DNA from 4 places in the Sutcliffiella sp. NPDC057660 genome. Region 3 is predicted to be linked to each of the others. Evidence: riboswitches for the same ligand, from Rfam matches in the RefSeq annotation. Region 3 holds a riboswitch; each other region holds the start of a gene.

Region 1 (3,144 bases), on a different contig from region 3:
AATCAAAAAGGTCATCTGTTTGGTAACCTCTTTTACTGAAATACTCTCCCGTATGCCAATCGGAGCCTTCAAATGCTGGGTATGCCCCTTTTTCCTTTGCTAAGGCTGCACTTGCCCCAATCGTATAAAAGGCGATTTCTCTATAGAGTGAGTCTGCAAATTGTACCGCATCTTCACTTTCCCATTTGATTCCCTCCAAGGCAAGAAGATGATGCCATCCGAATGTTCCCAATCCGATCGCACGGTATTTCTCATTGGTCAGCTTTGCTTGAAGGACCGGAATGTTGTTAAGATCAATGACATTGTCGAGCATCCGGACCTGAATTGCTACTAATCTTTTTAGGACTTTTGCAGGGATTGCCCGCGCAAGATTGATGGAGGAGAGGTTGCATACAACAAAGTCCCCTGGTGTCTTCACCGTCACTATCGCCCCGTCCTTTACAAATTGCTGGTTCGTGGTGGTGGCACTTTGGTTCTGGGTGATTTCTGTACAAAGGTTGGTGCAATAGATCATCCCAAGGTGATGGTTGGGGTTCGTACGATTGACCTCGTCACGATAGAACATAAACGGACTTCCTGTTTCAAGCTGGCCCCGCATGATGCTTTTCATGACATCGATGGCAGGCACCTTATCATGATGCAGGGAAGGATGGTGCACACACTCCCAATACTTATCACGGAAGCTGCCCTCGCCTTTTTGTTCATCAAAATAATCCTCGAGCGAATAGCCCATCACATTTCTTACTTCATGTGGGTCGAACAGGTACCAGTCGCCACGGCTTTCCACTTGTTCCATAAATACATCGGGAAGGCATACACCTGTGAATAGATCATGGGTACGCACCCGCTCATCGCCATTATTTAGCTTGCTGTCGAGAAAAGGGAATATATCCTTATGCCAGACATCCAAATATACAGAGATGGCCCCTTTGCGCTGTCCAAGTTGATCTACACTTACAGCGGTATTGTTCAACTGCTTCATCCAGGGAATGACCCCACTCGATACACCCTTAAAGCCTCGGATATCACTTCCTCGACTGCGGATTTTTCCTAAATACACGCCGATTCCGCCACCTGACTTTGATAGATTGGCAATATCTGTGTTACTGTCATAGATTCCTTGTAAACTATCATCCACAGTATCAATGAAACAGCTCGATAGCTGGCCATAGCTTTTCCCGGCATTGGAGAAGGTGGGTGTCGCGACTGTCATATACAGGTTGCTTAGTGCCCAGTATGCCTCTTTTACCAGGGCAAGACGATTGTTTTCTTCCTTGGCCATCAAGGTCATGGCAATAATCATGAATCTTTCCTGCGGAAGCTCCCACAGAGCCTTGTTGTAGCCACGGGACAGATAACGGTCTGCAAGCGTCTTGAGCCCGATGTATGTAAAAAGCTTGTCCTTTTCGGGATCGATGGACTTTTCCAATTCCTTTATTTCTTCTGTGCTATATGATTCCAAAAGTGCCCGATCAAAAATGCCCACTTCCACCAAGGAATGCAACAGGTAATGGAAATTATCATAGGGGGTATCAGTGCCTCGTGTCTTGCATGCTTCCTCGTATAATTGTTTCAAAAGGATCCGTTCCGCGACAAAGGTCCAATCCGGCTCACTCTCCGAAATGTAGCCAATCGCCTCCAAGGTTAGATGCTTATAGATTTCCGTATTTTGGTTTCCAACCAGCTTAGCTGCTTTTTCATTGAAGGATTCTGTTTCCAGGTGGGGGAACTCGTCCAATATACCAAGGATCCAATCCTTGCTGTCCAATGTCTTGTTCGTATTATTTAAAGTTGAAGTAATCATAAGCCGTTCACTCCGTTTCGCAATAATAAAAGGCTGTTTTCGCATGCATTGTTGCTTTTGACGTATCCCACGCAAACACGTAACATTACTTGCTTTCGTGCTCTTTTCCCATGTAGTATTATTTTCTTTTGAATAATACAGGGAAATATGCTGTAAAAAATCCAAATGCCGATTTTTTACGGACATAAGCAATACACTTTACGAAAAGAGCCTAATAAAAAAAATCCACCCAGGGCCTGAGTGGATCAAACGATATTAGAATACGACATGGAAAATACCTCCAACTCAATAGGGAAGGGGTATTGATTCATGCAAGCTTCTAGCACCGTTTCATCATCTCAACTCCCGAAGAATAAGAAACTAGATCGAAAAGGCAGGTCTCCTGACTTGTGCTTCTTCCTACATTGACCCTTCCCATATAAGAGCCGTTAAGCCTACTTATACAGTGGTGATTCAATTCGTCTGCACTTACAGTTGCGGGGACAGTCCCGGATTTTCACCGGATTCCCTATTAAGTCTCGTTAAAGACACCTTTTTCGCATTAATACTATATGTAGTTGTTTTGCATATTCAAATAACTGTATTTTGTGTTTTTTGATAAATCTATCATAATCCATCTTTAAGTATATTACAATCAAAAAATAAAAAAAGAGCTGCAACAACCGCGGCTCCTATTTGTTCAATTGGAAATCCTGGAGAATCTGTTCGATGGAACCTGTAATCTGGATATCTGTCAAACTCACCCCAGTGGAGATGAATTGCAGGCTGAGTTCCGGTCGTAACCCGGTAATGATCGGTGTAATCCCGATTAATTTCAGGGAACGGATAAGCAGATCTAATGTGTGCACTACCGTCTGATCCAAATTATATACGCCTGAAAAGTCAATAATCAACTTATTGATGGACAAGTTCTTGCTTTTCTGCAAAGTCTCTTCAATCAAGATGCTTGCTCTTAGCTCATCTATTTCCCCAACTAAAGGCAGAACCGCAAGACCTTCAAAAAGTGGCACGATCGGGATGGAAAGTCTGATGAAACTGGTCCGGGTATCCTGTATCTTCTGTTCGGTTGCAACAGTGAATGCATGGCTGAAACCATAGACGATGATATTGAAAATCTCATCAATGTGGATGAAAATTTCAGTAAGTTGATTGAGGTGAATGCCTTCTTTGGCACCTTCCTCCTGAATGAAGGTCCATAGTGCCCGCTTATACAGCGTCATATTGGATAATGCATTCTCCAAGGAGCCGCCAGCCTGAACAGACATGATCCCGACGGATTCACCCCAGTCTTTTGCCTCATCCAATAATGTATTCACCGGGTCCTGCACGTACTTCCCAAT
Region 2 (3,144 bases), on a different contig from region 3:
CCAGACACATATACGCGGGGCGGTTGCCGTTATCCGGGATATGACGGAAGAACGCAGGCTCGATAAGCTCCGCAAGGATTTTATCGCGAATGTATCACATGAACTGCGTACACCGATTTCCATGCTGCAGGGATACAGTGAAGCAATCGTCGATGATATTGCAGGAACGGATGAGGAGAAAAAAGAGCTTGCATCTGTCATCTATGATGAGTCGTTGCGCATGGGGAGACTCGTTAACGATCTTCTAGACCTTGCGAGAATGGAAGCAGGCCATATTTTACTGAACTATGAAGAAGCTAATGTTGCAGTGTTTGTGGAAAAAATAATTCGCAAGTTTCAGGTGCTGTCAAAGGAAAAGAACATCAGTCTAAGTTACGAGATGACTGGACAAGGCAAAATCGCATTTGATGTAGATAGAATGGAACAGGTTTTGACCAATCTCGTTGACAATGCGATCCGTCATACGGAAAAGGGCGGAAAAATTACGATCTTAGTCAATTTGTCGGATCTAGGTTTGAAAATGGATGTAAAAGACTCCGGCCACGGTATTCCTGAAGAGGATCTGCCGTTTGTGTTTGAACGGTTCTATAAAGCGGACAAAGCTCGTACAAGAGGACGAGCAGGGACAGGTCTCGGCCTTGCCATTGTAAAGAATATTGTCGAAGCACATAATGGCCAGATCTCCGTTCATTCGAAATGGAATGAAGGAACGACATTTTCCCTGTTTATTCCACGAACAATGAGGTAATATGTTTAACATTAGCGAATAATCTTGTTTAGTATGAAACATTTTCTTGTCAGCAAGGGACATATTGTGTAATATGAAAGCTAGTTAATTGAATAGTTTTGAAGATGTGGTGTCACCTCGGTGACTTAAAAGGGAATTTGGTGAAAGACCAAAACTGTCCCCGCAACTGTAAATGTGGACGAAATGAGATAACCACTGTATGATCCGGCTTGAGAAATCAGGCTGCCATATGGGAAGGCTCAAAGTAGGGTGAAGCATGAGTCAGTAGACCTGCCAATTGTCTAAACTTAGTTTCAATGCTTCGGGGGTTGAGTGAGAGAGACGGCGTTTATTTATACGTGCTTTTTATGCCGTTTACACCTCATCCTTCATATTGGATGAGGTTTTTTTGTTTGCTTCAGAAGTGAGTTAACAACAAGAGGGGACTTATTTTTCCAGCGGGGGGATGAACAAACCATCTTGCAGTTTTACCTACTACATACATAAGGGGAAATGACACATGAAGAAATTCTTACTGACACTATTAGCAGCATTTATATTGGCACTGACAGGATGCGCATCAGGGGGAAATAATACGAACTCCAACTCCTCAACAGAAGCGCCGGTAGAGGAGAAGCAGCAGGACCAGCTCGAAACGACCATCAAGCTGACAAAGGATGGAGAAGATGTAATCAGTGAGAAAACTCTGGAATTTGAAGAAGGCGAATCATTGATGGAAGTCATGGAACGTAACTTCGAATTGACCCTGGACGATACCAAGGAATTTATCGTTGGGATTGATGGGGTAGAGTCGGATACAGCCAACTCCTATTTCTGGACATATAAGGTGAATGAGGAAGAAATCATGGTCGGTGCAAAAGAATACGTGCTCAAGGCAGATGATGTTGTACACTTCGACTATGCAAAGTGGGAATAGTTTTATGCCTACTAAAAAGCTTGCTTTATTAGGGGTGCTCATCGCTTTATGCGTAGTGGGGCGGATTGCTTTCGCCTCCATTCCTAATGTTCAGCCTGTTACAGCAATCATCATCATCTGTTCATTTTGGATGGGGCCGGTGACAGGATTGATTCTGGCTTGCGGCAGTACGATTGCCTCCAATATGGTGCTCGGAAGCGGCACATGGACGGTCACCCAGATCATTGCATGGTCGATTATCGGGTTGATGAGCGGAATGATCGGCAAATGGTTCCATAAGACACCTGTCGTCATTTTGGCAATCTATGCAGGCGTTTGCGGACTTTTGTATGGTTTTGTCATGTCACTTGAACGTTTGGTAGTTGGCAAGCTGTTTTGGCCTTACTATTTGGCAGGAATTCCATTCGATGTGAACCATGCGATTGGGAATGTTGTATTTTTCATTATACTATTTCCAGTGTTATCGAAGCTGCTGAAGGAACGGGCGGCGTATATGCTTCAATGAACAGAAGGGGAGCCTTGAAAAGGGCTTCTTTTTTTTGGAGGTAAGGCGAACCATCTTGTTCCATTTCCGTCCACTTCTTCTGAACTGACCTGTCCCAGAATTCCACAAAACCAAACAAAAAAGGTGCTCAAAGACCCCTACAAAGTTGACTGACCCTCCATTATAATAAAACAATATGGACTGATTTTCCTATTAAATATAAAAAAGATTACCTTCAAAAATACTATGAATATTTTCCTGAAAATTCCTAAAAGAATATAGCCAAACTGTAACTTTTGTCATATATTTGTAATGTAACTTTTTTAATATAGTATACGACTAATCTAATGAACGGAGGGAAAGGATGAATACGGTTTTTCAAGAGCTCTATGAAAAATATCACCATGATGTCTTTCAGTTTTTATTTTATATGGTAAAAAACAAAGAGCATGCCGAGGACCTCGTTCAAGAAGTTTATATAAAGGTTTTGCGTTCTTACGATCGGTTTGAAGGAAAGAGCAGCGAGAAGACTTGGCTTTTTTCGATCGCCAAGCATGTTGCGATTGATTCTTTCCGAAAGCAGAAGGGTTGGAAAAGTAAACTACTTGAAACTTTTGACTGGAGCACACAACAGGTAAAAGATCATGCACCACTGCCTGAAGAGATAGCTTTACAAAATGAACAGGTTCAACAAATGTACCGGTGTCTGGATAAATGTAAGGTGGATCATCGTCTTGTCCTCGTCCTGCGGTACATACAAGCCTTATCGATCCAAGAAACAGCCCAAATATTGGGGTGGACGGAAAGTAAGGTGAAAACGACTCAACATAGGGCTTTAAAGGTCCTGAAGGCTCATATGGAAGAACTCCAAGAGAAAGGGGGGAACAGTAATGCGTCATAAACAGCATATGGAGGAAGAACAACTGGAAAAGCTTTTGCGGCAAATGCCGAGAGTGAAAGATGACCGTGACCCAAAACAAATATATCGTGAAGTAC
Region 3 (3,144 bases):
CGGATATTCCAAATGATCATCTCTTCATTTTTCGGGACTTCCTCCAACCACCGCAGCCCAAAACCATTTTCCAGGACAATATGGAGGACGGTAGTGATCGGAATGGTTACACTACTGCTTAATAGACCAAGGAGGGCTGCACCAAGTACAAACCCTCCACATCCTATATAGAGCCAAACGAGCTTATTAGTTAAATATTTCCGGATAAACGATTTTTGCAAGTGTTTCCACCCCTTCAATTAAACGAGGACCAGGTCTCGTTACCATATCGCTATCCACATCATGTACTTCTCCAGATTTTATTGCAGGAACCTCGGCCCAGCCATTACGTGCCATCACCGTTTCCTTTGGACTTTCCACATAGTATCCGTACGTGGTGACAATCACATCAGGATTTAATTGAACGATTTCTTCTTCGGTCATCTTGACCCAGCCTTCTTGGTCGCCTGCTGCATTTTCTGCTTGGATGGATTCCAGCATTTCATGCATAAACGTTCCTTGGCCTGTTGTGAAAATATCCGGAGCCGGTGATACCTCGACCCACACTTTCTTTTTATCCGTTACAGATTTTGCCTTTTCCTTCACCGTTTCAAGACGTTCTTTCATATCGGAAACCAGCTCTTTGGCCTCAGCCTTCTTACCTGTAGCAGTACCGATCAGATCGATTGTTTCGTAGACATCATCAAAAGAAGTCTCACTGCCAATAACAATGACCGTAATACCAGCTTCTTCAAACTGGGACAATATTTCAGCATGCGTTTCCAAATGATAGTCCGTCACAAGGGCAATATCCGGTAGTAGTGTAAGGATACGCTCGACATTCATGTCCTGCGCCCCAACTTTCTCTATTTCCAGTGCTTCTTGTGGATAGTTGCAATAGTCGGAAACCCCCACCATTTTATCGCCTAATCCTAATGCATAAGAGATTTCAGTACTGCTGGCCTGTAGGGAAATAATAGATTCCGGTTCCGCTTCGATGACAATTTCCTCGCCGGTTTCATCTTTGATGGTGACAGGAAATTGCTTCCCTTCCGTTCCTTGCACTTCATTCGCAGCAGATTCATTTACTTCGCCACTTGACTGCTTGTTCGTATCAGTCCCATTCACTCCACATCCCGCTAAAATTGCCATTGTCATTATTAGCGTAATAATGCTCCACTTTTTCCATAATTGCTTCATGTTTTTTCTTCCCCTTTTTCTGCTTTTTTGGCAAATAAAAAAACGCTATCCAAAAGGAAAGCGTTGAACGTAAAAATGCACCTATATTCCCTGTCAATGAGACTGGCAAAATAGGAATGGTCTCTGAATAACCACGCACTTTAAACATCCCTTTCCTCGAAGGTGTTTAAAAACAACATAGGCAGGTCTCCTGACTTGCACTTCATCAGTCGGCTACTCCTTCCCATGCATCATCATGCAAAGTGGAGATACGTTAGCTTTCCTCAGCGCTTACAGTGGCGGGACCGTGTTGGACTTGCACCAACTTCCCTTTTCACCTTAAATTTCATTGTCATGAACATTTAAGGAACCTATTTGTCTTAATATTCGTTTTTTTATTCTAAAAGTCATTATAGTTTAACTTCATACTCTTGTAAATTTAATTTTTCCGCTTCAGGAGATGGTCGATTCCGATACTCCTGCAGCGGAAAAAGTGGCCATGTTCTTCAGGATCCTGGCTGAAGCCTCCACGATAGGATACGCGAGGGCAGCACCCGATCCCTCCCCAAGTCTCAATTCCAAATCAAGCAGTGGCCTCTTTTTCAGCAGCTCCAAGGCACGCCTATGCCCAATTTCCTTTGATTGATGGCCGATTATCAAATATCCTCTGATATGCTGGCACATTTCTACCGCTAATACCGCCGATACTGTACTAATAAATCCATCTATTAAAATTGGAATTCTCTTTTCGGCTGCAGCAAAAATTGCTCCTATCATTCCTGCTATTTCGAGTCCACCAAGCTTCGACAATATATCCAATGGATCTCCTGGATCAGGATGGCGATTTTCAATGGCTTGTTTGATCACCTGCTGCTTATGCTTGATCTGCTGCACGGATATTCCAGTACCTGTACCTACTATTCTCTCCAGATTATTTTCCCCGAGAAGCACAGATAGGATAGCACTGCTGCTTGTTGTATTGCCTATTCCCATTTCCCCTAGCAATAGACACTTTGCTCCCCGTTGAATCATATCATTTGCGACGTCCATACCCACTTGGATGGCTTCCAGCGCTTCATCCGGACTCATGGCATCTTCCTTTAAAAAGTTCCCTGTACCATAACGGACTTTTCTTGAGATGAGCCCTTCCCTTGCGATCTCACCTGCTACACCAATATCGACAATATCAAGCTTGGCTTCAATCTGTTTTGCCAGCACATTAATCGCAGCTCCGCCATTCAGGAAATTATGTACCATCTGGACAGTAACTTCTTGTGGATAAGCAGAAACTCCCTCTCCTGCCACCCCATGGTCCGCAGCAAATACGATCACACCAGGAGGAGAAACCGTCGGAAAACGGCTGGAAGTGATCTCCCCGAGCTGAATTGCCAATTCCTCCACCATTCCTAAGCTTCCGATAGGTTTTGTTAAGGTGTCTAAATAAGCACGCACCTCATTCCCAATATTTTTGTCAACTGGTTGTATTTTCTCACATATCTTTAACATGGCAGGCACCTTTCTGAAATTCCTTCATTTTTTGATAGATTGCATCCAATTGAATGTGTTCCCTCACAACATCCGCCAACCGGTCAAAGGATTCTTCTCTTTTTTTGGCAAAAGAGACCCTTTCGATTATTGGATCCAATCCTTTTTTAACCCTTAATTCATTTAGGAGGAACTCCCTGAACTCGTCGTTATGAAAAATCCCGTGAAAATAAGTCCCCATGATCAGCCGATCCTCACTCCATACTCCCTCTACCCTGTCGTCCAGTTCGATTAAATGATCACACCCTGATTCAAAATGCGATTCTCCCATATGTATTTCATAGCCGGAAACAGGAAATGTATTATCTTGAATTGTGATGACCCCTTCGGAGCGGATGGTTGTTTTATTGACCGTGATAGTGGTATTCATGGGAATAAACCCTAATCCCGGAGCCTGCTTAATAGGAGATTCAACTCCCAATACATCCTCGATTTCTTTCC
Region 4 (3,144 bases), on a different contig from region 3:
CTCCTCGGCTTCGCCTGCGGGGTCTCACATTGGCCACTGCTCCCGCAGGACAAGGAAGGCTTCGTAAGCCATGCATCGCACGCAGAAAATGCTCGCATTTTCAAGGAGTCTTCGTCTTGCACTCCAATCAACCGCTAGAGTAATCTAAAACCTAAATGCATATTTTAATACTTTTAAAAAACCGAACTAATTTGAACGAAAACTCAAATTAGTTCGGTTTTTACTTAGGCTAAAACACTTTTGTCCCAGCCTCTTTATTATGCTTTTTCCTAGTCTATAGTTTGTGAAGCTTTCTTTTTCAGAATCAGTAGTGGGGCGTAAAGAATGAGAAACATGACGATAACCACCAATTCCAGCGAAAGGATGTACCATGGATATGGTCCGAGCAAATCGATGATGCTGGCATTTGAAGGTTTCCTGGCCAGAAACATATAGTTTCCTCCAGTTTGCTTATTAATAAAGAATACCAGGATGGCAATAAGCTGTAGCGCGCCAAACGCTTTCCACATGGATTTTATTGTAACAGACTTCTTTTCCACCCATAGCATATAAAAAACCGACAGGATGATGGCAATATGTGCCGCAAAGAAATGCAGAAAACGAAAGTGGGGAAAATCATAAAAAAGCTCTGGCGTAAGCAATGCCTGTAGCGCACCACCAAGTCCCAGGAAATATACCACTTCAAATGTCCAGGTTTGCCTGGTAAAAAGCATCCACATGCACAGATACAAGCTGATGGAGCATAGCTGAAAAGGGAGGGTGTAGCTTGTATTCCACATATCGGTCGTAATATACCAATAGTTCAGCCATGCCTCTGACAATAGAAGGCATCCAAAAATGACCCACCTAGCATACACATTGGTGTATTTTCCATTGCGTAGAAAGTACAACAGTAAAATGAGCGACAATGCGATAACCAGCGCTAATATATGGGACGATGACAAGAGTAGTGTCCCTTCCATTAGAGCATTCGGGTCAGTATATGAATCGACCACTTCTCACCACCGCCTTTCATGTTCATTTCTTCTTCCATATCTCTACTAAACCACGCTAAATTCCTGCTATCTTTTTTCCAGACGTTTCTTTTTGCGCTCTGAAGCACTGTTGAAAAGCATTTTTTCTGCATCTGTCACAGGAATTACTCCTGGAACCGGAGTTGGCCTTCCATCTTTTCCTTTTGCCACCATCGTCAAAAAAGATGTGGTGGTTGTCGTTTTTTCACCTGTTTCATAATTTTCATTTTCCACTTTTACAAAAATCTCCATGGATGTCCTCCCTGTGGAGGCCACTATCGCCTCGAGAGTCAGAATATCCCCGACCTTCGCAGGTGAAAGAAAAGTCACTTGGTCGATGCTAGCAGTCACAACTACGTTCCTGGAATGCTTCATAGCAGTAATTGCGGCAATTTCATCTATGTAGGATAGAATCACTCCTCCAAAAATGGTACCCATATGATTCGTATCCGGCGGCAGAACCAACCTTGTCTGTATGGTCCTTGATTGATCGGATGAAACGGAATTGTTGGTATTCATAAGTTAATAATCCTCCTCATTAGTAAAAAACAAGAGATGTTTGGTGTATCTAGCTGTTGATTGGAGCAATAGGCGAAGACTCCTGCGGGAGGCAGCGGTAGGCTGGAGACCCCACAGGGCGAAGCCCGAGGAGGCGCCAGCACCGCCCCGCGGAAAGCGCAGCCTAGTGCGGAAATCAACAGCGGTGTTTAAAAGTGCCAATTAAAAAAACTCACCCTGCAAAAGGATGAGTGAAAGACGGATGCAGAAAGAAGCCTTGATAAAAAAGCCTTCATTTCGATCCCTCGTTCTATCTCTCACCTCCCGAAGAAGATAGTACTTCATCAATCAGACAGGTCTCCTGACTTAGCTTCTCCCTAATCTAGCCCTTCCCATACTCAAAAGTAATAGTGGGTTCTCTATTTCGTCAGCTTTACAGTTGCGGGTACAGTTCTGGACTTTCACCAGATTCCCTATTAAGTGCGTGCACATCTAATTGATTGGATGATTAAATTGATATTGCCACTATATTCTACCATTAAACAATATCTTCTAGTAAATGAATATTCTGTAGATTTTCGACGCGTATTTTGAAGGGAAGTGCCTCAAAGAATAGTGCGATACCCCATACATGGTTCCATTGTCACAAAATAGTAAGAAAAAGAAGGTTGAGAAAAGGCTGTATTAGTGTGTATACTTAAACTTGCAAGTTTTTCTACCCCATTAACCGGGTATGTATTCCTAAATATAAATATGCAACATAAGTGAGGAAACCTATGTTCTATAAAACACTCATTCACCCTACATCAAAAGAATGGATTGTGCTCTTCCATGGATTTGGAGGAAACTACTCCATTTTCTACAAGCAATTGAAGCCCTTCCGTTCCGAATATAATGTACTTTTACTAGATTTACCGGGACATGGAAAATCTCCATATCCAAAAGGTGTGGATCTATTTGAGTATTCTTCCGATAAAACCCTTGAAATTCTGAATATCTTAAAAATAAAATCCGCCCATTTTGTTGGCATTTCACTTGGCACCATTATTATGCAGGAAATTGCGCTGCGCTCACCCTCTTCAATCAAGTCGATGATTTTAGGAGGCGCTACGCCAAAGTTAAAAAAATGGGGGGAGTTCCTTTGCCGACTTTCCGTCTTTTATCCACTGAGAAAAATGCTCCCTCATATGGTTCCTTATAGAATTTTTGCGAGAGTACTGTTACCAAAAAGCAATCACTCAGATTCCCGGAAAGCTTTCATCAAGGAAGCTTATAAACTCTCCAAAGAAGCTTATCTGGGGTGGGTATTATCCGGACTGAACGGGTACACCACCTACGATAGATTGGCTGAGACTGAAAACAAAATCCCGAAGCTGTATATATCGGGTTCTGAAGACCACATGTTCCTGGAAAGCACAAAGAAATATGCAGCCAACGAAGAAAACGCTACAATGGAAATCATCGAAAATTGCGGTCATGTTTGCAATATTGAAGAAAGTGAAAAATTCAATGATCTTGCTGTTTCCTTTATGAAGAGTGCAAACAAGGTGCAGATTACTGCATAGATGGTGATGAAGCTGAACTTGGTGTTCAGCTTCTTTTTCATAGGCTCCATTTCTTTTCCAATTAAAAA

Evidence for each region. Region 3 has a riboswitch for cobalamin ahead of ACFVAD_RS11615 (ABC transporter substrate-binding protein). Riboswitches for the same ligand answer to the same signal wherever they lie in the genome.
Region 1: it holds a riboswitch for cobalamin, as region 3 does, so the genes downstream of both, ACFVAD_RS05305 (ribonucleoside-diphosphate reductase subunit alpha) here and ACFVAD_RS11615 (ABC transporter substrate-binding protein) in region 3, are expected to answer to the same signal.
Region 2: it holds a riboswitch for cobalamin, as region 3 does, so the genes downstream of both, ACFVAD_RS09970 (DUF4430 domain-containing protein) here and ACFVAD_RS11615 (ABC transporter substrate-binding protein) in region 3, are expected to answer to the same signal.
Region 4: it holds a riboswitch for cobalamin, as region 3 does, so the genes downstream of both, ACFVAD_RS04060 (acyl-CoA thioesterase) here and ACFVAD_RS11615 (ABC transporter substrate-binding protein) in region 3, are expected to answer to the same signal.

Annotation. Positions count from the first base shown of each region.
Region 1 covers NZ_JBHVHV010000004.1:130,035-133,178, reverse strand. Annotated here, with positions in the region: gene ACFVAD_RS05305 (ribonucleoside-diphosphate reductase subunit alpha) at 1-1,804, opposite strand, end outside; cobalamin riboswitch at 2,160-2,354, opposite strand; gene ACFVAD_RS05300 (STAS domain-containing protein) at 2,476-3,144, opposite strand, start outside.
Region 2 covers NZ_JBHVHV010000007.1:204,577-207,720, reverse strand. Annotated here, with positions in the region: gene ACFVAD_RS09975 (ATP-binding protein) at 1-748, shown strand, start outside; cobalamin riboswitch at 839-1,040, shown strand; gene ACFVAD_RS09970 (DUF4430 domain-containing protein) at 1,248-1,664, shown strand; gene ACFVAD_RS09965 (ECF transporter S component) at 1,669-2,169, shown strand; gene sigX (RNA polymerase sigma factor SigX) at 2,513-3,049, shown strand; gene ACFVAD_RS09955 (hypothetical protein) at 3,039-3,144, shown strand, end outside.
Region 3 covers NZ_JBHVHV010000009.1:40,713-43,856, forward strand. Annotated here, with positions in the region: gene ACFVAD_RS11610 (FecCD family ABC transporter permease) at 1-221, opposite strand, end outside; gene ACFVAD_RS11615 (ABC transporter substrate-binding protein) at 187-1,179, opposite strand; cobalamin riboswitch at 1,343-1,548, opposite strand; gene cobT (nicotinate-nucleotide--dimethylbenzimidazole phosphoribosyltransferase) at 1,612-2,664, opposite strand; gene ACFVAD_RS11625 (cobyric acid synthase) at 2,648-3,144, opposite strand, start outside.
Region 4 covers NZ_JBHVHV010000003.1:165,658-168,801, reverse strand. Annotated here, with positions in the region: gene ACFVAD_RS04065 (YwaF family protein) at 270-995, opposite strand; gene ACFVAD_RS04060 (acyl-CoA thioesterase) at 1,062-1,532, opposite strand; cobalamin riboswitch at 1,846-2,022, opposite strand; gene ACFVAD_RS04055 (alpha/beta fold hydrolase) at 2,288-3,076, shown strand.